Regions from separate parts of the Thioalkalivibrio sp. ALE28 genome, predicted to be linked through region 1. Evidence: predicted binding sites of a transcription regulator. Region 1 holds the regulator's gene; the other holds the start of a gene.
The links. The regulator FNR, encoded in region 1, switches genes on or off when oxygen is low (the NO sensors DNR and NnrR bind a similar motif). The targets are predictions, from matches to a motif close to TTGATNTANATCAA.

Region 1 (10,545 bases):
CGTGGAGCCGGCGGCCTACCCCGCGGGTTCCATGGGCCCGAAGATGGAGGCGGCGCGGCGCGCGGCGCAAGGCGGCATCCGGGTCGGGATCGGTGCGCTGGGGCATGCCGCTGATATCCTGGACAGCCAGGCCGGGACCCGCATCCTGCCGGTCGGGGCCGTCTGACAGCGAATCCGCAGCCAGGCGGGTCTCAAGGGCGTGTGCCAAGCCCGTGATCTTCACGCCGGCGCTTGCGCGACGGGCCGTGGGCTTGCACGCTTTGACCTGAAAACACCCGAGAGCGATAGCGATGCGAGAGATTCAGCGAGCGACCCCCCTGGTGATCGGACTGACCGCCGTCGGCCTGCTGGCACTGGGCTGTGGCAACGGCGCGCCGGAGGAGGAGTCGGCGGGTGCACCCCAGAGTCTGGGGGAGGGGGGGCTGACCCCTCAGGACATGTCCAGTGACGAGGCACGGCGTCCGCAGCAGTCCGGCATGCCGGCCGCGGACGTGAAGCGCACCACGGACTGACGGACTCGCGGGGGCGCCTGCCCATGCGTGCCCCGTGCCCTCACCACATCAGGTCATCGGGAACGACGTAATCCTTGTAGGGGTCGTCCGGGTCGGGCTCGGACGACGCATCGTCCTCGGCCGGAATCACCAGCGGCCATTCCGGATCGCGCTCGCGGATGCGGTCCGCTGTCTCCCGCGGGATGACCCGGAAGCCCTTCTCCGGCCGGATATCCAGCCCCGCAATCGCGGCGCGCCCGTCGGCCAGGCGCTTTTGCAGATCCGCTGTCACCGGTAGGTGACGGATCTGCCCCCCCTGCTGAAAGTGATAGTCCAGCGCGGCATCGCCCGTGGGGATCGGCGCCAGGTGGGTGCTGACCAGCTCGCGGATCTGCGCGTGGCGGGCGCGGCGTTCGGCACGCTCCTGCTGTTCGCGGTTCTTCTGCCGCGAGCGTTCGGCCTGCTCGGCCTTGCGCGCCTCGGCCACGCCCGGCTCGGGGCCGGTCTTGCGGTCCTTCTTCTTTTTCGCGTTGCCCTTTTGCGCCTGATGCTTTTGCGCCTTGGCCTTGCGAACCTGTTTTTCGTCCACCAGCCCCGTCTTCAGGAGCTGGGTGCGCAGATCGTCGGACATGAATCCTGCCGTGTAGGGTCTGTATGCCGGGGAGGATAGCCGGAACCGCCAGCGCATGCAGCCGGCATGCCGCTACGTACGTCCCTGCGTGGACACGCTATTGAGAACACCGATCCGGAGTGTGTGGCGCGTCGCGGATCTCGGCCTCCGGCAATGCGGGGAACAGCGTGTGCAGTCGGCGCCGGTGGTTCACGGCGTGGGACCGGCTATCCGGCGTCGAGAGCTGGCGGGCCTGCGCGAGCAGTTGCAGGCCCGCCAGGCGCTCGCTCTGGAGTTCGAGCGCGAGTACCGCGCGGTAGAGCGTGTCGCGCTCGGGGGTGTGCAACTGGCGGCGCAGGGCGCGGATGCGTCCGGTGGCTGAGGTCTGCCAGCGGCGGGCGGTTTGCGCGAGCCGTTGCCACTGAGAGGTCGTCAGCGGTCGGGGGTACCACAGGGCGAACAGCGCCAGCATCACATCCACCCCGAAGTCCTCCTGCCAGCGCAGCAGGCGCGCGCGTGCATCGGGGGCGGCCCAGAGGGTTCCGGCGAAGCTCCAGAAGGCCTCGAAGCCCGTCGACGGCTCCTCCGGGGTGCCTCCGGATTCAGGCACTGCTCGCGGCGGAGGAGGTGAACGTCACCCCGGCGGTGTTCCGCAGACTCTCGGGCTCCAGGATCTCGAGGTCGCGGGTGTGCAGGCTGATTACGCCCTGGTTGCGCAGCTGGGTGAACAGTCGGCTGATGGTCTCCTGGGTCAGGCCCAGGTGGTTGGCGATGTCGGCGCGCGACATCGGCAGGTAGAACCGCTCGGGGGACAGGCCGCGAGTGCGCTGGCGTTCCGACAGCCCCACGAGGAATGTCGCCAGGCGCTGCTCGGCCGTGCGCTGGGCAAGCAGCGCATGCAGGCTTTCGTCCTGCGCGAGCTCCTGGCTCATCACGCTCATCATGTGCTGGCGGAACGTGGGCAGGCGCCCGGCGAGGTCGTCGACATGCCCGTAGGGCACGGCACAGACGCTGGTGGATTCCAGGGCCACGGCACTCACCGGGTGCTTGCCCGAATGGATCGCGTCCAGTCCCAGGAGGTCGCCGGCCAGGGCAAAGCCCGTGATCTGTTCAGTGCCGTCATCGGAGATCAGCACCGTCTTCAGCGCCCCCGTGCGGACCGCATACAGCGCGTCGAACTTGGCCCCCATGGTGAACAGGGCCGCGCCCTTGGCGATCGGCCGGCGCTGCTGGACGATCTCGTCGAGCTGCCAGAGCTCGTCCTGCGGCAGGCCGACCGGCAGGCAGAGCTGGCGCAGGGTGCAGTGCTGACAGGCTTGGGTGGGTCGTAGCGTCATGAGTGCAGGGTAGCCGTTTTTTCGGAATTGGGGAAAGGGATTTTCGGGGTCTGCCATCACGCTCGGGAATGCGCTACTGTCCCTGTGGAATGCAGGTGATTCGGGTCGGGGTTATTACGGGTCTCGAAGCGGCGCCGGCCGCCCACTTCACCGCGCGCGGCATCAGGCATGGACAACGCGAGATAACAATATTTAGACTCAGTTTACATTGGGTGGCGCGGCAACGGCCTGGAACCCACGCGTTGCGCACGGGCCGCCGAGACAAGGACAGGGGTCAAGATGATCGAGCGGTTACTCGAGCAATACATGCGCTACGGGACCTTTGTGCTGCGGCACCCGGATGGCCGCGAGCAGCGTTTCGGTAGCGGTACGCCGGAGATCACGATGCAGCTGCATGACCGGGCGGCGCTGCGCAAGATCGGTCGCGATCCGGGGTTCCAGCTGGGCGAGACCTACATGAACGGCATGTGGTCGCCTGGCCCCGAGGGCCTGCAGGTGTTCCTGGATGTGGCTATGCGCAACTTCGCGCCGATGTTCCAGCAGCGTGTCAATCCGGCGGTGCGTATGCTCCGGGCGCTGATCGAGCAGGGCAACAAGGTGGCGCGCTGCTATCAGAACATCGCCCATCATTATGATGTCGACGAGTGGCTTTATCGCCAGTTCCTGGACGAGGGCATGTTCTACAGTTGTGCCTACTTCGAGCGGCCCGATATGACGCTGGAGGAAGCGCAGCAGGCCAAGTGCGCGATGCTGCGCAGGAAGCTGCGCCTGGAACCCGGCATGCGGGTCCTTGATATCGGTTGCGGCTGGGGCGGCCTGGCCTTCCATCTGGCCGAGCACGCGGACGTGCAGGTCGACGGCGTGACACTGTCCCGGGAGCAGCTGCGGGTGGCCCGGGAGGAGGCCGGGCGACGCGGGCTGGAGGACCGGGTGCGGTTTCTCTACCAGGACTACCGCGAGCACGAGGACCAGTACGACCGGATTGTCAGCGTCGGCATGTTCGAGCATGTCGGCACACCCAACTACGGTACGTTCTTCCAGCGGGTACACGACCTCCTGACGCCCGACGGCATCGCCGTGCTGCATACCATCGGGCGGCAGGAGCCGCCGGGCACCTCCAACCCGTGGCTCAGCAAATACATCTTTCCGGGCGGGTACACCCCGGCGCTGTCCGAGGTGATGAGTGCGCTGGAACCCACCCCGCTGTACACCACGGACATCGAGTTCTGGCGGCTGCACTATGCCGAGACACTGGCTGAGTGGTACCGCCGCTTCCAGAAGGTCCGAGCCGAGGCCGTGACGCGCTTTGACGAGCGCTTCTGCCGCATGTGGGAGTTCTATCTGGCCAGTTGCGAGGGGACCTTCCGCTGGTGGGGACAGGTGGTCTTCCACGTGCAGATGGCCAAGCAGCAGGACGCGGTGCCGTTGACGCGCGACTACCTCTATCGCGACGATGCCTCCGAGGTGGTCTCGATCCCGCCCGGCGAGGCCCAGGCACGGCGCAGCAACGCGGCCTGAGGGGTGGCCGAATGCGCCGGGAACGGCGCGAAAACGGGGCCCGGAGCGCGCGAACCGAACGTACTTTCCCTACACTAATGGGGACGTTGCGGCCATGCCGGCGGTGACCATCCATTCCGGAGCAGGGGCGCGTGTTCGGTCGCTTTCGTAAACGCAGGGAGGCACCGGGTCAGGAAGACCCGCAGGCCGTCGGGCCGTCGCAGGAGAACGTCCTGATCGAGGCGGCCGGCCGCAGCCGCATCACCGAGGTGGCGGCCACCGCGCGGCGCGTCCCCTGGTCGCTCAATTTCCTCCAGCTGCTGTGGGCGGCGGGACCGGTCACGTTCCTGGCCATGCAGGGCGGGTACTTTCTCGGTTTCGGGCACGCCGCCCCGGCACAGAACTTCATCTTCTTCGCCGTCTACACCCTGCTGTTCGGGGTGATCGGCCTGGTGGCGCGCTTTGTTGCCGATGCCACCCGCGGCAAACGCCAGGAGCAGTCGCGCGACCAGCTGCGCAACACGATCGACCTGCTGCCGGACCTGCTGTTCGTGACCCGTGATCTGGCCATGAGCGAGCTCGCACCGGACATGCGCCGGCGCAAGGCGGCCGAGGTGCTGCTCCACGAGGTGGATATCTCGCCCGAGGGGGTGGCCGTCGCGGTGCGCGAGATGACCGGCGATACCAGCCTGGCGGCTGCCGCGGAGCAGATCGAGATCTATCGCCGCCTGGGCCTGCGCTCGCGCGTGGGCGATCTGGTGGGCGCGACCGAGGATTCGCGGCTCGCGGCCCTGGAGAAGCTGCACCACGAGGCCCCGGAGGTCGCCGACCTGCTGCGCGATCGGCTGCGCGGCGTGGCGCCGACCCAGGAGGATGGCGTGCGCCGCGTGGACCAGTTCCTGGACCGCCTGTTTTCCGCCGCCGATGCCGACGACCTGGCCCGGTGCACCCTCGACGATGTGCAGGCGATCTTCGTGCTCGCGTTCGAGCTCGTGAACGGGCGCCAGATCAAGCGCCTGAGCTTCGAATGGTCCGGTGGCTGGCAGCTCGGGGCCGCCCTGGACCGACTGGAATCCCAGGGCAACCGCTTTCGCGTGGCGCAGGCCGGGGTGGTCAGCCGCCTGCGCTCGCTCGGTATTCTGCTGTCCCAGAGCGATGCCTCGGGGCTGGATCCGCAGGCTCTGCGCGAGCCCGTAACCGACCTGGGGCGCCAGGTCCTGGAGGCACTGCGCACTCTGGAGGATCGGGAACCGGGGGAACATTCGCCGGACGGGCAGCTCCTGGGACTGGCACTGCGGCGGGTCGAGGACCTGCGCGAGGCGCGCGACCAGCTGATGCAGGCGCAGAGCCGTTACGCCAATGCGGTGGAGCGCTGGGAGGCCCTGCGCCGCGCCCAGGTGGAGAAGCGGGGCGAGAAGCGCTGGTTCAAGCGCAGTGTGCGCGGTATCCGGGTCAGCGAGGAGCTGATCGAGCTGACCGATGACCAGAAGCTGAAGCTGGCCAACGACTTCTGCAACTTCCTTAAGGAGTTGAAGATCCAGCGTGAGGGCGACCTGTTCTACTTCGGGGGGGCGGCGCTGGACGCCGAGACGGCCAAGCGCATCGGCATCCAACTGGCCCTGATCCTGGAGCCGCTGGTGGACCTCACCAACCCGAGCATCCAGCGCGCCATCTACGCCAACCCGGCCGCGTATCTTGGGGGGCTGTATGTGGGCATGAGCGCGGATGCCAAGGCGGGTCTGGGCTCGGCCATGGTGCGCAAGGTCCGCCAGGATCTGGGGCGCATGGCCGAATGGCTGGCGATGCGCCTCACGCGTATCTATCACCTGCCTTTGAGCGATTCCATGCGCGATTTCCTGGTCGAGCAGTACGGCGCCAACCGCGAGCGCCTGGACATGCTGGCAACGCATGCCGGCGACGAGTCGCATCCCGTGGCACTGCGCGCCGAGCGGTCGCCCGAGTTTGACGCCATGCTGCAGGACAAGACCTGGGGCCTGCTGCTGAAGCGCGGGACCCGCTATCTCCACGCCGAGGAGCGGCGCCGCCGCTGATGATCCGTCGCGACGGGCCTGGTTCGACGGTTCCGGTTGTGCGAGATCGAATCTCCCCCGGCTGGTAATTTTGCGCCCAATTGTGTAGTGTTCGCCGCGTTCCCCGGTGCCCGGCCAGGCTCGACCTGGCGGGTTAAACGGGAAGTTCGGTGAGTCCGGGCGGGTCTTCGAGGCCCGCGGACGATTCCGACGCTGCCCCCGCAACGGTGATCGAGCGAGGGACCGCCCGACGGTCCCTGATGGTCGCGGCCAGTGCCACTGAACATGCGTTCGGGAAGGCGCCGCATCGGAACGCTCGTCAGCCCGGAGACCGGCCAGGGAATGATCGCGCGGCATGCGGCGGGCATGCGAGGCGGATGATCGAGCCTGGCCGCTTGCCGGTTGTGGCCGATCCCCCCTCGTGTCTGTCTCCCCCTGTTCGGGCGATCCCGACGAATCAACGGCGTGCGGGCGGCTCGCCGGGAGACACGGACGACATGAAACGCACAGCACTTTCCACGGCCATCCTGCTGGCCACCAGTCCCGCTCTGGCGGATACGCCGAATACCAACGACGCGCAGACCCTGGAAACCGTCCAGGTCACCGCCTCTCGCATCGCGCAGACCGTCGACGAGACGCTTGCTTCGGTCACCATCATCGACCGCGAAGAGATCGAGCGCCTGCAGCCCCAGCAGTTCACCGATCTTTTAGATGGGCGCGCTGGCGTATCGGTGAGTGGTGCCGGCCCATTTGGTAAACAGTCGAGTGTGCGCGTGAGGGGTACCGAATCTGATCACCACCTGCTTTTGATCGATGGAGTTCGCATGGGCTCTGCGACCACCGGCGGGGCGAGTTGGCGGTTCCTGCCGCCGGAGGAGATCGAACGAGTGGAGATCGTGCGGGGCCCTCGAACCTCCATTTATGGGTCCGATGCCATTGGCGGCGTGACCCAGATCTTTACCCGAGAAGGTCGAGAAGGACCGCCGAAGGTCAACGCATTTGTCGGAGGCGGAAGTTTTGACACGTGGGAGACCGGAGTCGGCGTTGCCGGCGGCACCGAAAACACGAACTACAGTTTCTCGGTTAGCCACTTCGAGACCGATGGGATCAACGTGCAGGACGACGTCGGCGACGATGACCCTGACGGTTACAAAAACACCTCGCTGTCCGGGAAGGTAAGTCATCGTTTGGACAGCGGAATCGAACTTTTCGGGAATTTCTTGTACTCGGAAGGTCGTTCGGAGTATGACGCAGACGAGTTCGACCCTGCCACTTCCCTTATCCTCGGACCGTACGATCGAGCCTACACAGATTTTGTTCATGCCGCCCTGCGGGCCGGTATTCGTATTCCGGTAACCGACCGCTGGGACTCGGAAGTCACGCTTGGGCAGTCACGGGATGAGAGTGACGATGTGACGGAAGGCGGCGTGCTTGGTGGAAGCATCGATCGATTCGATACGCGTCGGAATCAGCTGACCTGGCGCAACGATCTCCGACTTGGGGATCGCACCGACCTAGTGGCCGGAGTGGATGCCTACGAGGACCAGGTTGATGGCACCACCGATTATGACGAGGACTCGCGTTACAACGTTGGCGTGTATTCGGTCTTGCGCACCGAACTTGGCAACCACGACCTGGAAGCTTCGCTGCGTTACGACGACAACGAGCAGTTCGGCGCAAAGACCACGGGGCAGATCGCCTGGGGCATGCAGGCCACCGATGCCCTGCGCCTGCGGGCCAGCTACGGCACCGCCTTCAAGGCGCCGACCTTCAATGATCTTTACTGGCCTTCTTCCGGCCCGATGAGTTTCCGCGGGAACCCCGACCTCGATCCGGAAGAGTCGGAGACCTTCGAGTTTGGGGTCAGGTATTCAGCCAGCCTTGCCTATGTGGATGTGGCAGTGTTCGAAACGCGTGTGGATGGCCTTATAACGGGTTTTCCAATGCGCGAAAACGTTGATGAGGCCCGAATTCGCGGGCTGGAAATCGAGGGTGGCCATGCCCTCGGGCCGTGGAATTCGCGGGTTGCGCTGACCCTGTTGGACGCGGAGGACCGGGATTCCGGAGATGAACTCGCGCGGCGGGCGCCGGTTTCGGCCCGTTTCGATCTAGATCGTCAGATCGGCGATTTCTCCGTAGGTGGTACGGTCCTCGCTCGGAGTCGGACCTATGAATACGACTTCTCGGGCGAGCCAAACCGGCTCTCGGGCTACGGCACGATGAACCTGCGCGCGGCGTATGCCCTCAACCCCGAATGGACGGTCGAGGGCTCCTTGACCAACGTCTTCGATCGGGATTATGAGACCCAGGGCGGCTATAACAACCCCGGCCGGGCCGCGTTCGTGAAGCTGCGCTACCAGCAGAGGTGATTCATGGGTAATCGACTGTCGAAGATCGCAACGCGTACCGGCGACGAAGGCCGGACCGGGCTGGGCGATGGCTCGCGGGTGGACAAGGACAGCCACCGCGTCGAGGCCTTTGGCGACGTGGACGAGCTGAACAGTGTCGTGGGCCGGGTCCTGGTCCACGACCTGCCCGAAGAGGTTCGTCGCTCGCTGGCTCTGGTGCAGCACGAGTTGTTTGATCTCGGAGCGGAACTGGCAGTGCCGGGGCATCAGGCCCTCCCGGAGGCTTCCGTGGAGCGGCTGGACGTGGAGCTGGAGTCCTTCAACGCCGATCTGCCCGCCCTGAAGGAGTTCATCCTTCCGGGTGGGGGTCCCGCTACAGCCGACTGTCACATTGCGCGCACCGTCTGCCGGCGTGCGGAACGGCGTCTGGTGGCGCTCAATCACCACGAGGCATTGCGTCCGGCGTCGCTGGCCTATGTCAACCGGTTGTCGGATCTCCTGTTCGTGCTCTGCCGTGTGCTGGCTCGTCACGAAAACGGTACCGAGGTCCTCTGGCAACCGGCGAACCAGCGCGGCTGACGGGTCTTCGTGGGGGCGCCGCGGTGGCGGCGTCCCATTCCCATTGCAACGGTCGAGGCGTGTCGAGTACACGCCTCGCGCCCTATTGCACCTGTTTATCGGGAAGTTTCCATGCGTTTTCGTTGCACGATCCTGAGCGTTTTCGCGCTTTTCCTTTTCGGAATGGTACCGGCCCATGCGGGTCCGCTCGTGGTGGGTGTGGTCTCCGATCGCTCGGCGGCGGAGGTGGCCGCTGGCGCGCATCGCTTCCTGGAGGCTCATCCGCAGGCGGAGGTGATCCTGCGGACACCGGAGCAACTCGCGGACAAGTCGGACGAGGCGGTATCGGCGCTGTGGCGGGAGGCCGACGCCATACTCGTTGCGGCTGTTTTCGGGGACCAGGCCGCGCGCCTCGACCGTCTGTTGCGGGAGGCCCCGCCGCCCGAGGGGGCCCCGATTCTGGCCATTAACAGCGTGCGTCACCTGACGGCGCTGTCCCGGATCGGCGGCGAGGCCGTACTCGTGGGTCTCGATGACGAGAAGCGAACCGAACTGGCGGCCAACCCCGACCCGGGCGAAGACCCGCGCGTGCACCTGGCCCAACAGCGGGAGCGTTTCCCCGAACAGGCGGACTGGCTGACCGGGCGCGCGTTCTATCAGGGGCGTACACCGGAGAATATGGAGGGGCTGATGCGCTGGCTGGCCGCGCGCGGCGGGCACGAGAACGAAGTTCCGGAGCCGGACCCGCGCGAGACCATCCGCTATTACCGGCATGGGAACTCCACTCCCGACCCGGACGATCTCGAGCTGGACGACGGGCCCGCCGTGGCGTTGCTGGACCTGGATACCGGTGACCGGCCGGGAGACCGCGCGCTGCTGGACGCAGCCTGCGAAGCCCTGGAGGCGCGAGACATCCAGTGCTTTGCGGTGCTGGCGCGCTGGGGCGGGGCCAGCCGCGAGGCGGTCGAGACGCTGGCCGAGGCGGCCGGGCCGGCGGATCTGGCGGGTATCGTCAGCCTGCAGGACTTCGTGGTCGGCGGGGGCGGCAACCGCGAGGCGGTGGCCGAGGCCTTCGGCGAGCTGGATGTCCCGGTGATCAAGGGCATCCGTCTGGCAGATGTGAGCGCGACCCAGTGGCGGCTGTCGCACGAGGGCATCCCCTGGGACAAGGTCCACTACCACGTGGCCATGCCGGAGTTGCAGGGCATGAGCCAGCCGATGGTGCTCGCGACCGCGGGCGCGCCGGAACAGGACGAACGCACCGGCGTGCGCCTGACCCTGACCGAGCCGGTCGACGAGCGGGTCGAGGCCCTGGCCGATCGGGTGGCGAGCTGGCAGCGGCTGCGCCGCCTGGACAACGCGGACAAGCGCGTGGCGGTGGTCTACTACAACCATCCGCCGGGTCGCCAGAACATCGGTGCGGACAAGCTGGATGTCCCCGAGTCGCTGCTGGAGATCCTGCAGCGCCTCGAGGCTGCCGGGTACGACCTGGGCGACGCGGTGCCGGAGGACGCCGAGACCCTGCTGGAGATGATCCAGGATCGGGCCGTGAACCTGCCGGAACAGGCGGACGCGCTGGACGCGATCGCCGGCCGGGTCGCCTCGCTGGATCGCGACCAGTATCAGGCGTATTTCGATAGCCTGCCGGAGCCCGTCCGGGCCGAACTGGTCGAC
Region 2 (10,545 bases), on a different contig from region 1:
CCCGCCACATCCATCCAAGCGACCTGCCACGGGTCCAGAACGCCGCCCGCGAGAGCCGCAAGCAGTCGCGCACCGTGGACTACCGCTTCGCCCACCGCGACGGCCAGTGGATCTGGCTGCGCGACATCCTGTCCTGGGCCACGGACGGTGACGGCCGCGAGAGCCTGCGCGGACTGACCCTGGATATCACCGCCCATCGCCGCACCACCGATGCCCTGGCCGAAAGCGAGAATCGCTACCGCGATGTCGTGGACCACATCTCCGAGGTCATCTTCCGGACCGATGCGGACGGACGCTGGACCCTCCTGAATCCCGCCTGGGAACACCTCACCGGCTTCAGCGTGGAGGAGACCCTGGGCCGCCCGATGTGCGACTTCGTGGCCCCGGAGGACACCGAGGACGCCCGCAGCTTCTGCGCCACCCTGCTGGAGGGCGGGTCCCATGCCCAGTCCGAGGAGATCCGCCTGCGCACCCGCGAAGGCGACATCCGCTGGGTCAGCGTCTATGCCAGTGCCCGGTTCAATGAGCGCGGCGAGGTCACGGCGACCTTCGGCACGATGACCGACATCTCCGACCGCAAGCAGGCCGAGGACGAGATCCGCCGTCTCGCCTTCTTCGACGGCCTGACCCATCTGCCCAACCGTACCCTGCTGCACGATCGACTGAGCCAGACGCTCGGGAACACCGAGCGCAGCCATTTGCACGGCGCGCTCCTGTTCATCGACCTCGACAACTTCAAGGACATCAACGACACCCTGGGGCATGCCGTGGGCGACGACCTGCTGCGGCAGGTCGCCGAGCGCATGCAGGACTCGGTCCGCGAGGCCGATACCCTGGCGCGCCTTGGGGGCGACGAGTTCGTGGTCATCCTCAACGACCTCCACCCCGACCCGGCGCGGGCCGCGACCCAGGCGGAAGCCGTGGGACGCAAACTGATCGACCTCCTGCGCGACCCCTTCGAGCTCGCCGGACAGAAACGCCATGTCACCCCGAGCATCGGCGCCACGCTGTTCAGCGGCCGCAGCCTGGGCGTGGAGGAGATCCTGAAACAGGCGGACCTGGCGATGTATCGGGCCAAGAACGCCGGGCGCAACACCGTCCGCTTCTATGACCCCGACCTGCACCGCGCGGTCGAGGCCCGCTTCGAACTCGAGAGCGAGCTGCGCCATGCGCTCGATCAGGACCATTTCAGCGTGCACTACCAGCCGCAGGTGGATGCCTCCGGCGCGGTCATGGGCGCCGAAATCCTGCTGCGCTGGATGCACGAAACCCGTGGCGCGATCTCCCCCGCCGAGTTCATTCCCGTAGCCGAGCAGACCGGCCTGATCGTCCCCATCGGCCGCAAGGTCATGCGCGCGGCCTGCGAGCAACTGGCCGCCTGGCAGCACCAGCCGGCCTTCCGTGACCTGACGCTGTCGGTCAACGTCAGCGCCCGCCAGTTCCGCCACCGCCACTTCGTCCGCGACCTGGCGGCGATCCTGGACGAAACCGGCGCCCCCGGGGAACGCCTGAAACTGGAACTGACCGAAAGCATGTTGCTGGAGAACGTGGAAACGGTCATTGCCCACATCGAGGAACTGCGCACGCTCGGGATCGAATTCTCCCTGGACGACTTCGGCACCGGTTACTCGTCGCTGGCCTACCTCAAGCGCCTGCCGCTGGCCCAACTAAAGATCGATCAATCCTTCGTGCGCGATGTGCTGGATGACCCGAACGATGCCGCGATTGCCCAGATGGTGGTCAATCTGGCCCACACCCTGGACCTCGACGTGATCGCCGAAGGGGTGGAGAACGACGATCAGCGCGCCTTCCTGTTCGGCCTGGGCTGCCGTCATTTCCAGGGCTACCTGTACGGTCACCCCGACACCCTGGCCGTCCTGGAGGCACAGGTCCTCCGCCAGGCGGGAAACCGCCACCCGGCCGCCCACCGATAACCGTTCAATTTAAACGAACGTTAAGGGGCTTTTTTCGGCATTTTCTTTCGTATAAATCGGATCTAGGCTGACGGATATTCGATTCCCGACAAACGGAGGCCCGTCGACCATGAGCACCAAGATCCTGATCCTGTACTACTCCACCTGGGGCCACATCGAGCAGATGGCCGAGGCCGTGGCCCGGGGGGCCCGCGAAGTCCCGGATACCGAGGTTACGATCAAGCGTGTCCCGGAACTGATGCCGGACGAGGTGGCCCGCAACGCCGGCGCCAAGCTTGACCAGGCCGCACCCATCGCGAAGCCGGAGGAACTGGCGGACTACGACGCCATCATCATCGGCACCCCGACCCGCTTCGGCCGCATGGCCGCCCAGATGGCCAACTTCCTCGACCAGACCGGCGCCCTGTGGTTCGGCGACAAGCTGGTCGGCAAGGTCGGCAGCGTGTTCGGCTCCACGGCATCGCAGCATGGCGGCCAGGAGACGACCCTGGTCTCCACCATCGTCAATCTGCTTCACTACGGCATGACCGTGGTTGGTCTACCCTACACCGAGAAGCGCATGCTCGACGTCAGCGAGGTCTGCGGCGGCACGCCCTACGGTGCCACCACGCTGGCCGCCGGCGACGGCTCGCGCCAGCCGAGCGAGAGCGAACTGGGCATGGCCGCCTCCCAGGGCCGGCACGTTGCGGAGGTCGCCCGCGCCCAGCGCCTTGGGCGCGAGGCCGGCTGACCGAACCGGTCCATTTTCCAGGGCCCCCTCGTTCTGGCGGGGGCCCAGCCGAATCGGGCCCGGCGGCATCGCCCCGGGCCCCAACGCGGGCCACTGCCCGCCCTGCTACAAGGAGAGTATCGACATGGACCACACCCTCGACGACAGCGGCAAGCTGATCCTGCGACTGGCCCTCGGCATCATGATCCTGCTGCACGGCATCGCGAAGATCACAGGTGGCATCAGTGGCATCGAAGGCATGCTGGCCGACGCCGGACTCCCGACCATCCTGGCCTACGGGGTGTATATCGGCGAGATCCTGGCGCCGATCCTGGTCATCCTCGGACTCTATGCACGCATCGGCGCCGTACTCATCGCGATCAACATGGTCTTTGCCATCGCTCTGGCGCATGCCCACGAGGTCTTCCAGCTCACCGGCCACGGCGGCTGGGCCCTGGAACTGCAGGGTATGTTCCTGTTCGCGGCCATCGCGCTGGCCCTGACCGGCCCCGGCCGTTTCGCGATCAACCGCCAGTAACCCGTGCCGTCCCCGGGGCGGCGCAACGCCGCCCCTTTCGGGTACCATGCGCGACCCTGTATCCCGCGCAGACCGTGTCCCATGAACCAGACCCAGACGCTGATCCTCGGCGCCCCCCAGATTCTCCCGGTCATCCCCCGCGACACCATCTTGCGGGATCACGCCCTCATCATCCGCGACGGCGTCATCCAGGCGATCGAGCCCACGGAGACCGCCCGCGCCCGATACCCCGATGCGGAGTACCGCGACCATCCCGGGCACGCCCTGATTCCCGGCCTGGTCAATGCCCATACCCACTCGGGGATGAGCCTGCTGCGGGGCATCGGCAGCGACCACACCCTGATGGACTGGCTCAAGCGCTACATCTGGCCGGCCGAAGGCAAGCTGCTCTCGCCCGAGTTCGTGCGCGCCGGCACCCGGCTCTCGGTCGCGGAGATGCTGCGTGGCGGCACCACCTGTTTCAGCGACATGTACCTGTTCGTGGAGGACGCGGCGCGAGTGGTCGACGAGACCGGTATCCGCGCCTCCCTGGGCCTGACCGTGTTCGATTTCCCCACCCCCTGGGCGAGCACGGCCGACGAGTACTTCCAGCGCGGCGCCGACGTGGTGACCGCCTGGGGCCGACACGAACGGATCGCCTTCAATGTGGCCCCGCACGCGCCCTATACCGTTGGCGATGCGAGCCTGGAGCGCGTGGCCGATCGCGCGCGCGAACTCGACGCGCCGATTCACATGCATGTCCACGAGACGGCCAGCGAGGTCGCCGACGCCGTCCGTGACCACGGCGAACGGCCCCTGGCGCGCCTCGCCCGACTCGGCATGCTGGACCAGCCCTTCATCGCTGTGCACATGACCCAGGTGGACGAATCCGACCTGGACCAGCTGCGCGACCGGCCGGTGTCCGTCGCCCACTGCCCGGAATCCAACCTGAAGCTGGCGTCCGGGTTCTGCCCCGTCGCGCGTCTGCAGGAAGCCGGGATCACCGTCGGCCTGGGCACCGATGGCACCGCCTCCAACAACGATCTGGACATGATCGGCGAGATGCGCACCGCCGCCCTGCTGGCCAAGGCCGTCAGCGGCGACGCCGCGGCGCTGCCCGCCGCCTCGGCCCTGGAGATGGCGACCCTCGGCAGCGCCCGCGCCCTGGGGCTGGCCGACCGCATCGGCTCGCTGGAGCCCGGCAAGCAGGCCGACGTGGTCGCGGTGGACCTGCAGGCCCTGGAGCTGCAGCCAGCGCACGACCCCAACGCACAAATCGTGTATGCCGCCACGCGGGATGCCGTACGCGACGTCTACGTGGCCGGACGCCCGTTGCTGCGCGACCGGGAACTGCTTACGCTGAACGTGCAGGACCTCCGCGCCGAAGCCGATGACTGGCGCATCCGGGTGCTGGAAACCCAGCAGCCCACTGCCTGAGCGAGACCGACCCCATGAACCCCCAGTCCCATTCCGAACCGCAATCCCACTCCCGGGCGCACGCAAACGTCGATAGCGCCGAGATCCACAAGTTCACGCACCGGGCCCGCGAATGGTGGGACCCCAACGGCCCCTTCGCCACGCTGCATGCGATCAATCCGCTGCGCCTGGAGTGGATCGACGCCCAGGCCGACCTGACCGGCAAGAAGGTGCTGGACGTCGGCTGCGGTGCCGGCATCCTGTCCGAGGCAATGGCGGTGCGCGGCGCGCACGTCACCGCCCTGGACGCCGGTGCCGAACACCTGGAAGTTGCCCGCGAGCACGCCCACGAAGCGGGGCTGGAGATCCACTACCTGCATACCACCGCCGAGGCCCATGCCGAACACCACGCCGGCGACTACGACGTGGTCACCTGCCTGGAGATGCTGGAACACGTGCCCGACCCCGAAGCGGTCATTGTTGCGCTCGTGAAGCTTGTGCGTCCCGGCGGCTGGCTGTTTCTGTCCACGATCAACCGCACGCCGCGGGCCTTCGCCGAGGCGATCGTCGGGGCCGAATACCTGCTGAACATGCTGCCCGCCGGCACCCACGAGTACGGCCGCTTCATCCGGCCCTCGGAACTGGGCGCCGCGCTGCGCCGCCATGGGTTCGAGGTCACCGCAATGACCGGGCTGACCTATTCGCCGCTCAGCGGTCGCTACCGCCTGGTGGGGCGCACCGACGTGAACTACCTCATGGCCGCCCGCCGGGGCGACGACACCACCGCATGACGCGCGATCTGGGTTCGCTCCTGTTCGACCTCGACGGGACGCTGCTGGATACCGCGCCGGACATGCATGCGGCGCTGGTCACCCTGATGGCCGAATACGACCGCGCGCCACTCCCTTTCCAGGCGGTGCGCAACCATGTCTCCCACGGCTCGCAGGCCCTCGTCGCGCTCGCCTTCCCCGACGCCGATGCCGCCTTCACGGAGCACCTGAAGAAGCGCTACCTGGAGATCTACGCCCGCGACTTGTGCCAGGCCACCACCCTGTTCCCCGGGCTCGCCGAGCTCCTGGACCGCTGCGAGGCCCGGGGCTGGTCCGTCGGCGTGGTCACCAACAAGCCGGGCTGGCTCACCGATCCACTGCTGGAGGCGCTCGGCCTGCGGGCACGCATGGCGGCCGTTGTCAGCGGCGATACCCTGCCCCAGCGCAAGCCTGACCCCGAACCCATGTGGCTGGCGGCGCGGCAAACCGGCCTGCCCCCGGAGCGCCACTGCTACTGGGGCGATGCCGAGCGCGACATCGCGGCCGGACGCGCCGCCGGCATGCCCACCCTGATCGCCAACTGGGGCTACATCGACGCGGACCAGCAGCCGGATCAATGGGGCGCCGACGGCGCCCTGGAGCAACCCGACGATTTCTGGGCCTGGTACAACGGCGCCCCCGCCCCGGAGCGCAGCCTTGCCGGCTGATCACGCCCGCCACCCCGCGGGGGCTGATGGTTGATGGAACCCCGGATCCGCCAGGCCTATCGCCACTGCCGTCAGCGTGCCACGGCGCACTACGAGAACTTCCCTGTGGCCTCCTGGTTGCTGCCCGGCCGCCTGCGCGACCCGGTGGCGGCGATCTACTGCTTTGCCCGCGACGCCGACGACCTGGCCGACGAGGACCCGCGCCCGGTCGAAGAACGCCGCCAGGCACTGCTGGCCATGCAGGAACGCGTGCAGGTCCTGGAGGACCCGGCCGCGGAACACGATCCCGAATGGATCGCCCTGGCGGATGCCCGCGCCCGTTTCCACCTGCCGGCGGCACCGTTCTCCGACCTGATCGATGCCTTCCTGCAGGACCTCGACCAGACGCGCTACGCGACCTTTGGCGAGGTGATGGACTACTGCCGGCGTTCGGCCAACCCGGTCGGGCGGCTGCTGCTGCATCTGAACGGGAACCCGACCGAGGAAATGCTGGGCCATTCCGACGCCATCTGCTCGGCCCTGCAACTGATCAACTTCTACCAGGACCTGCAGCAGGACCTGGAGGAGAACAACCGCATCTACCTGCCGCAGGAGGAGATGGACCAGTACGGCGTCACCGAGGCCATGCTCGCGGCCGGAAAGACCACCTTCCAGCTGCGCAACCTGATGCAGTTCCAGTACGCCCGCGCCGACCGCCTGCTGCGGGCCGGCGCACCCCTGGGCGGGATGCTGCGCGGGCGCCTGGGGCTGGAGATCCGCGCCATCATCAATGGCGGCGCCCGCATCCTCTGGCGCCTGCGCCAGCAGGAGGACGTCTTCGCCCGCCCGCGCCTCCGCACCCGCGACGCCTGGATCATCCTGAGCCACAGCCTGCGCCCGCGTCGGCGCCCCCGAGCCCGCTAAACCACCTTGCTGTACCGCGGCTGGCCTTCGGTCGCCAGATAGGCGTCGAATGCCATGGCCACGTTGCGCAGGAGCAGGCGACCGCGCGGCAGCACATCCAGCCGGCCCTGTTCGATCCGCACCAAGCCGTCGTCCTGCATACCCTCGAGGCGCCCCAGCGCATCCGCGAAGACCTCGCCGAACACGATCCCGTGGCGCGCCTCGATCGCGGCAAACTCGATCCGCGAGTGGCACATCAGCTCGCTGATCACGTCCCGCCGCAGGCGGTCGTCGGCACTCAGTTCCAGCCCCCGAAAGACCGGGAGGCGGCCCGCATCCAGGCGGGCGTAGTAGGCATCCAGCTCGCGCAGGTTCTGGCTGTAGGTCGCGCCGACCTTCCCGATGGCCGTGGGACCCAGCGCCACGAGGTCGTACTCCGCGCGGGTGGAATAGCCCTGGAAGTTGCGCTGCAGCGTCCCGGCTCGCTGCGCCTCGGCCAGCTCGTCGTCCGGCAAGGCAAAGTGATCCATCCCGATGTAGACGTAGCCCGCCGCGGTCAGCCGCTCGATGGTCGTCTCCAGGATCGCGAGCTTTTCCGCCGCATCAGGCAGGTCCGCCTCGCGGATCTGGCGCTGCGTCTTGAACATCTGTGGCAGATGGGCGTAGTTGTAGATCGCCAGGCGTTCCGGGCGCAGTTCGAGGGCACGCTCCAGGGTGCGGGTGTAGGTCTCCACCGTCTGCAGCGGAAGCCCGTAGATCAGGTCGAAGTTGGTGGACTCGAACCCATGGGCCCGGGCCTGCTCGACGGCGCGCGCGGTGACCTCGAAGGGCTGGATGCGGTTGACCGCCCGCTGCACATCCGGATCGAAGTCCTGCACCCCGAGGCTGATGCGGTTGAACCCCAGTTCGCCCAGCAGCGGTATCGTCCCGGGTCGCACCGCGCGCGGGTCGATCTCAATGGAGAATTCGCGCGCGGCACTGGCATCGAGACGGAAGTGGCGCCCGAGCAACGCCATCACCGATCGCAGGTCCTCGTCCCCGAGATAGGTCGGCGTTCCCCCGCCGAAGTGCAACTGCCCCACCGTGCGCTCCGCGTCAAACAGCTCGCCCTGCAGCGCGGCCTCGCGTTCCAGATACGCGAGATAGCGCTGCGCCCGCTGGTAGTTGCCGGTAATGACCTTGTTGCAGGCGCAATAGAAACAGACCGTGTCGCAGAACGGGACATGCACGTAAAGCGACAGCGGACGCGCCGGGTCCGCCCCATTGGTGGCCTGCGCCGCCTCGGCATACGCGCGGTCGTTGAAACCCTCGTGGAACTGGGGTGCCGTGGGATACGACGTGTAGCGAGGTCCGCTCACGTCATAGCGACGCAGGATCTCCGGATCAAATACCAGGCGCTGCTCCATCGGGTCCCCCTCGAGCGTGTACCGCCCATTTTAGGCATCGGATCATCACAGGCTACGACCACGCCCCGGTAGCGGGCTTGATACAGGTCAACAATCCGCCTTCGGGGGCAATCTCCCGCCTCGCGCACTGCCTGTGCTAGCCTTCCCGTCCCTGTTCGACACCCGCCACGCGAGAGCGCATGTCCCCCGACGAGTATTGCGAGGAGAAGGCCGCACAGAGCGGCTCCAGCTTCTACTACGCCTTTCGTTTTCTGGAGCCCGACCGGCGCCGCGCCATCACAGCGCTGTACGCCTTCTGCCGGGAAGTGGACGACATCGTCGACGAGGTCCGCGAGGAGAGCGTCGCCCGGACCAAGCTGGACTGGTGGCGCCAGGAGATCGAACGCCTGTTCGCGGGCGAACCCCGTCATCCTATCTCCCAGGCACTGCAGCCCCACATCGCCGCCTTCGACCTGGGCCGCGAATATTTCGACGAGATCATCGACGGCATGCAGATGGATCTCGACTACGACAGCTACCCGGATTTCACCACCCTTTCGCTGTACTGCTATCGCGTCGCCAGCGTGGTCGGCATCCTCTCCGCCCACATCTTCGGCTACAGCGACCGGCGCACGCTGAAGTACGCCCACGACCTCGGCATGGCCCTGCAGCTCACCAACATCCTGCGCGACGTCCACGAGGACGCCATGCGCGGCCGCGTCTATATCCCGCTCGACGAGCTGCGCAAGCACGAGGTCAAACCCGAGGAGTTCCAGGTCAACATCACCGATGACCGTCATCGCGCCCTGTTCGCGGAACAGGCCGAACGGGCGCGGCGCTACTACGACAGTGCCGAGGAACACCTCCCCGCTGCCGACCGCTATCCCCAGCGCCCGGGCCTGATCATGGCGGCGATCTACCGCACCCTGCTGGACGAGATCGAGGACGACGGCTTCCGTGTTCTGGAACACCGCGTACGTCTGACCCCGATCCGCAAGCTTTGGATCGCCTGGCGCACCGCCCGGCGCCTGAAACGCGAGCATCGCCGCCGCGCGGCCTGACTCCATGGCCTCCAGCCCTCCCGCGAACCCTGTCGCCGTGGTCGGCGCGGGCTGGGCCGGCCTGACCGCAGCCCTCGCCCTGGCTCGCGCCGGACAGCCCGTACACCTGATCGAGGCCGGCCGGATCCCCGGCGGGCGCGCCCGCAGCCTCGAGCTGGACCACACCCCACTGGACAACGGCCAGCACATCCTCGTGGGGGCCTGTCAGCAGACCCTGGAACAGATCCGCGCGGTAGGTATCGACCCCGACTCGGCCTTTCACGCCGTCCCGTTCGGCCTGCGGATGTTCGACCCCGACCGCCGGCCAGCATCCCCGGCCTTCGCGCTCGAGCCCCGCTCGCCCCGGCTGCCGGCCCTGGCCACGGCCCTCTATCGTTCCCTTCCCGGCCACGCCACCGGCATCCGGCTGCGCGCCCTGATCGGCGCGGCGGCCCTGCTGCACCGTCCCCTGCGACACGACCTGCCGGTACTCGACTGGCTGCAGCGCCGCCACCAGCCGGAAGCCCTGATCGAGCGGCTGTGGGACCCCCTGTGCCTGGCGGTGATGAACACTCCGACCCGCCTGGCCTCCGCGCGGATCTTCCAGAACGTGCTGCGACGGGCCCTGAATCACGGGCCGGAGGCCGCCCGCCTGCTGATCCCTGCGCGGCCCCTGGGCGAGGTGTTCCCCGACGCCGCCATCCGCGAGCTTCGGGCCCGGGGTGCGCGCGTGGACCTTGGCCGCCGCATCACGATGATCCAGCGCGACGCGACACGCCCGGATGCCCCTTATCGACTGCACGATCGCCAGGGCGACACCAGCAACGCCCGCGCGCTGATCCTGGCCACCACGCCCACCGCCACCGCCAGCCTGTTGCCAGCGGACGCTCGATGGGGCGCCACGCATCAGGGGCTCAAGGCCATGGGCGCACGCAGCATCTGCACCGTCTACCTGCGCTACCCGCGGCGGTTGACGGACCGGCCCCCTCTCCAGGGGCTGCTCGGCCAGCATGGCCAGTGGCTGATCCCCCGGCACGTCGCGGGCGCCCCGCACTGGCTGGCTGTCGTGATCTCGGCCGCCGACGACCTCGAACCGTTGACGGCGGATGCCCGATGGCGCACCGTCGCCCGCTCGCTGGCACGGACCTTTCCCGAGCTGGGGGAGCCCGCAGCCGGTCACTGCGT

Region 2: hemN (oxygen-independent coproporphyrinogen III oxidase) is a predicted target of FNR. The motif match lies at 8,419-8,432, and genes of this name have one in related genera.

Annotation. Positions count from the first base shown of each region.
Region 1 is NZ_KB898102.1:89,747-100,291, reverse strand. It holds gene D105_RS0110670 (carbamate kinase) at 1-166, shown strand, start outside; gene D105_RS0110665 (hypothetical protein) at 291-512, shown strand; gene D105_RS0110660 (DUF2058 domain-containing protein) at 553-1,122, opposite strand; gene D105_RS0110655 (DUF2390 domain-containing protein) at 1,220-1,711, opposite strand; gene fnr (fumarate/nitrate reduction transcriptional regulator Fnr) at 1,704-2,438, opposite strand; gene D105_RS0110645 (cyclopropane-fatty-acyl-phospholipid synthase family protein) at 2,718-3,956, shown strand; gene D105_RS0110640 (hypothetical protein) at 4,088-5,986, shown strand; cobalamin riboswitch at 6,074-6,320, shown strand; gene D105_RS0110635 (TonB-dependent receptor domain-containing protein) at 6,463-8,334, shown strand; gene D105_RS0110630 (cob(I)yrinic acid a,c-diamide adenosyltransferase) at 8,338-8,892, shown strand; gene D105_RS0110625 (cobaltochelatase subunit CobN) at 9,004-10,545, shown strand, end outside.
Region 2 is NZ_KB898094.1:245,598-256,142, forward strand. It holds gene D105_RS0103260 (EAL domain-containing protein) at 1-1,934, shown strand, start outside; gene wrbA (NAD(P)H:quinone oxidoreductase) at 2,044-2,664, shown strand; gene D105_RS0103270 (DoxX family protein) at 2,789-3,181, shown strand; gene D105_RS0103275 (TRZ/ATZ family hydrolase) at 3,263-4,597, shown strand; gene ubiG (bifunctional 2-polyprenyl-6-hydroxyphenol methylase/3-demethylubiquinol 3-O-methyltransferase UbiG) at 4,612-5,367, shown strand; gene gph (phosphoglycolate phosphatase) at 5,364-6,053, shown strand; gene hpnC (squalene synthase HpnC) at 6,087-6,956, shown strand; gene hemN (oxygen-independent coproporphyrinogen III oxidase) at 6,953-8,341, opposite strand; gene hpnD (presqualene diphosphate synthase HpnD) at 8,521-9,381, shown strand; gene hpnE (hydroxysqualene dehydroxylase HpnE) at 9,386-10,545, shown strand, end outside.